2 regions of the Streptomyces sp. NPDC026515 genome follow, and region 2 is predicted to be linked to the other one. Evidence: predicted binding sites of a transcription regulator. Region 2 holds the regulator's gene; the other holds the start of a gene.

Region 1 (2,202 bases), on a different contig from region 2:
TGGGAGGCCTGGAGCAGGGCCACGCCACCACCGGCGACGATGCCCTCCTCGACGGCCGCCTTCGCGTTGCGAACGGCGTCCTCGATGCGGTGCTTGCGCTCCTTGAGCTCGACCTCGGTCGCGGCACCGGCCTTGATGACGGCGACGCCACCGGCGAGCTTCGCCAGGCGCTCCTGGAGCTTCTCGCGGTCGTAGTCCGAGTCGGACTGCTCGATCTCGGCGCGGATCTGGTTGACCCGGCCCTGGACCTGCTCGGTGGAGCCGGCGCCGTCGACGATGGTGGTCTCGTCCTTGGTGATGACCACCTTGCGGGCGCGGCCCAGCAGGTCGAGGGTCGTGTTCTCCAGCTTGAGACCGACCTCCTCGGAGATGACCTCGCCGCCGGTGAGGATGGCGATGTCGTTCAGCATCGCCTTGCGGCGGTCGCCGAAGCCCGGGGCCTTGACGGCGACGGACTTGAAGGTGCCGCGGATCTTGTTGACGACCAGGGTCGACAGGGCCTCGCCCTCGACGTCCTCGGCGATGATCAGCAGCGGCTTGCCCGACTGCATGACCTTCTCCAGCAGCGGGAGCAGGTCCTTGACGGAGCCGATCTTCGAGTTGGCGATCAGGATGTACGGGTCGTCGAGGGACGCCTCCATACGCTCCATGTCGGTGGCGAAGTACGCCGAGATGTAGCCCTTGTCGAAGCGCATACCCTCGGTGAGCTCCAGCTCCAGACCGAAGGTCTGGGACTCCTCGACGGTGATGACGCCTTCCTTGCCGACCTTGTCCATGGCCTCGGCGATGAGCTCGCCGATCTGGGTGTCGGCGGCGGAGATGGAGGCCGTGGAGGCGATCTGCTCCTTGGTCTCGACGTCCTTCGCCTGCTCCAGAAGGGCACCGGAGACGGCCTCGACGGCCTTCTCGATACCGCGCTTCAGAGCCATCGGGTTGGCGCCGGCCGCGACGTTGCGCAGGCCTTCCTTGACCAGGGCCTGGGCGAGAACGGTCGCGGTGGTCGTACCGTCACCGGCGACGTCGTCCGTCTTCTTGGCGACTTCCTTGACCAGCTCGGCGCCGATCTTCTCGTACGGGTCCTCCAGCTCGATCTCCTTGGCGATGGAGACACCATCGTTGGTGATCGTGGGGGCGCCCCACTTCTTCTCAAGGACGACGTTGCGGCCCTTGGGGCCGAGGGTGACCTTGACGGCGTCGGCGAGCTGGTTCATACCGCGCTCAAGGCCGCGCCGCGCCTCCTCGTCGAACGCGATGATCTTGGCCATGTGAAGTGGTCCCTCCAGGACTGGGGGTGAGTCTTCGGACCGCGCCCGCGCCCGCGACGGACGGCTCGCCGACCCGTGGGTTCCTTGCCCCACCCGGCCTGCGGGCCTCACCGACCCGGTCCATTTTTGTCACTCTCACCTTCAGAGTGCTAACGCCAATGATTAGCACTCGCCCATCGAGAGTGCAAGGCGCGCTCGCGAAGCGAGTGCCCGTCGAGGGGTGGTGGCCGGGTGACGGGCGGACGCAAGCGCCTCCCGGAGACCGGGGTCCGCGCCACGGCCCCGGGCCGGACCGCGCCGGGACGCACGGCGGGCGCGCCAGGGCCAACTCGTCCCGGGCATGCCAAAGGGCTCGTAACCCATGACTCCCCATGGGATACGAGCCCTCTGACAAAGAGAGAAGAACGACGCTGTCAGTCGGCGCGCGCTTCAGCCGGTCGCGAGCCGGACCATGTCCGCCTGCGGCCCCTTCTGGCCCTGCGAGATCTCGAAATCGACCCGCTGACCTTCCTCCAGGGTGCGGTAGCCGTCCATCTGAATCGCGCTGTAGTGGACGAAAACATCCGCACCACCGTCGACCGCGATGAAGCCGTACCCCTTCTCCGCGTTGAACCACTTGACGGTGCCCTGAGCCATGCCTAACTCCCCTATTACTGGCCCTTGCACAGATCCACACTTCGCGGATCCGGGTCAGACCTCACCCCCCAATGGTTGGGGGCGTGCGCCGGAACGCGTCGACCGCGGCTGAATGTATCTGTCCAACTGCCGTCTGCAACAGGTCAATCGGACGAGAATTCTGGACGGGAAGGGTCCGGAATGTAGCAAGAATTCGGCCGAATTCAGGGCAAGTCGGGCCCTATAAAAGCCACAAAAGCCGCGTACAACCCGCGCACTTTGGCTACTTCTTGGCGGGTCGGCGGTATCGAATACGGGGCTT
Region 2 (2,202 bases):
GTTGCGGACCGCGTCCAGGCGGAGTGCCTCACGGCCGTGGGCGAGGACGGACTCGGTGCCCGCCGCCGCGTAGACCGCCGTGCCCGCGAAGACCGGGGTGCCGAAGACGTGGTCGAAGTGCGGATGGGTGAGCGCGAGATGAGTCACACGGCGCCCGGCCAGCCGCTGGGCCTGCTCGCGCAACCGCACGCCCTCCGCCAGGCTCGACCCGGCGTCCACCATCAGGACCGGGCCCGCCCCGAGGACCAGCCCGGCCGTGCAGTCCCAGCCCGGCAGCCGGCACCGGCCGACCCCCGCGGCCAGCCGCTCCCAGCCCAGCTCTTCCCAAGTCACCGTCATACCGCGACGCTAGCCGCAGAACGCAACGGGTCCCGACCGGCCTTGCCCAGTCGGTGCCCGACGGCCGTACACTGGGCCGGGGATGCTGGCACTCGGGCTCGCAGAGTGCCAGACGAAAGGCCCGAAAGGCCGCGGGGACGACTTTCTGGAGGTGTGGCGCCGCATGCTGAGTGAACGCAGGCTTCAGGTATTGCGCGCCATCGTCCAGGACTACGTCGGCACCGAGGAGCCGGTCGGGTCGAAGGCGCTGACCGAGCGCCACAACCTCGGTGTCTCCCCGGCGACCGTGCGCAACGACATGGCCGCCCTGGAGGACGAGGGGTACATCGCCCAGCCGCACACCAGCGCCGGCCGGATCCCGACCGACAAGGGGTACCGGCTGTTCGTCGACAAGCTGGCCGGCGTCAAGCCGATGAGCGCGCCCGAGCGGCGGGCCATCCAGAACTTCCTCGACGGCGCCGTCGACCTCGACGACGTCGTGGCACGGACGGTACGGCTGCTGGCGCAGCTCACCCGGCAGGTCGCGGTCGTGCAGTACCCGTCGCTGACGCGGTCCACCGTGCGGCACGTGGAGCTGCTGGCGCTCGCGCCGGCCCGGCTGATGCTGGTGCTGATCACCGACACCGGGCGGGTCGAGCAGCGGATGGTCGACTGCCCGGCGCCCTTCGGGGAGTCGTCGCTGGCCGACCTGCGGGCGCGGCTCAACAGCCGGGTCGCCGGCCGTCGGTTCTCGGACGTGCCCCGGCTGGTGGAGGACCTGCCGGACGCCTTCGAGGCCGAGGACCGCGGCACGGTCTCGGCGGTGCTCTCCACCCTGCTGGAGACGCTCGTCGAGGAGAACGAGGAGCGGCTGATGATCGGCGGCACCGCCAATCTCACCCGCTTCGGACATGACTTTCCCCTCATGATCCGGCCCGTCCTGGAGGCTCTGGAGGAGCATGTCGTGCTCCTCAAGCTCATGGGCGAGGCGGGGGATTCGGGCATGACCGTACGCATCGGTCACGAGAACGCCTACGAGGGACTCAACTCCACGTCCGTGGTGTCGGTCGGCTACGGTTCGGGCGGCGAGGCACTCGCCAAACTCGGCGTGGTCGGACCGACCCGCATGGATTATCCGGGAACGATGGGAGCGGTACGAGCGGTGGCACGGTACGTCGGACAGATCCTGGCGGAGTCGTAAGTGGCCACGGACTACTACGCCGTTCTCGGCGTGCGCCGCGACGCGTCGCAGGAAGAGATCAAGAAGGCCTTCCGTCGGCTCGCGCGCGAGCTGCACCCGGACGTCAACCCGGATCCGAAGACCCAGGAGCGGTTCAAGGAGATCAACGCCGCCTACGAGGTGCTCTCGGACCCGCAGAAGAAGCAGGTCTACGACCTCGGCGGCGATCCGCTCTCGCAGAGCGGCGGCGCGGGCGCGGGCGGCTTCGGGGCCGGCGGCTTCGGGAACTTCTCGGACATCATGGACGCGTTCTTCGGTACGGCGTCGCAGCGCGGACCGCGCTCGCGGACCCGCCGGGGCCAGGACGCCATGATCCGGATCGAGGTGGAGCTCGACGAGGCGGCCTTCGGTACGACCAAGGACATCCAGGTCGACACGGCGATCGTCTGCAACACCTGCAACGGTGAGGGCGCGGCGCCGGGCACCTCCGCCCAGACGTGCGACATGTGCCGCGGCCGCGGTGAGGTCTCGCAGGTGACGCGGTCCTTCCTGGGCCAGGTCATGACCTCGCGGCCCTGCCCGCAGTGCCAGGGCTTCGGCACGGTCGTCCCGACCCCGTGCCCGGAGTGCGCCGGTGACGGGCGGGTGCGGTCGCGGCGGACGCTGACCGTGAAGATCCCCGCCGGTGTCGACAACGGCACGCG

What was found. Region 2 encodes HrcA, which represses chaperone genes, less so after heat shock. Its sites were predicted from a motif close to TTNGCACTCNGNNNNNCNGAGTGCNAA; they were not measured.
Region 1: a site for HrcA is predicted at 1,428-1,454, ahead of groL (chaperonin GroEL). Genes of this name have one in related genera too.

Annotation. Positions count from the first base shown of each region.
Region 1 covers NZ_JBVHQD010000006.1:444,177-446,378, forward strand. The annotation lists gene groL (chaperonin GroEL) at 1-1,265, opposite strand, end outside; gene ACZ4O3_RS15155 (cold-shock protein) at 1,695-1,901, opposite strand.
Region 2 covers NZ_JBVHQD010000015.1:28,984-31,185, reverse strand. The annotation lists gene ACZ4O3_RS28745 (MBL fold metallo-hydrolase) at 1-339, opposite strand, end outside; gene hrcA (heat-inducible transcriptional repressor HrcA) at 503-1,519, shown strand; gene dnaJ (molecular chaperone DnaJ) at 1,520-2,202, shown strand, end outside.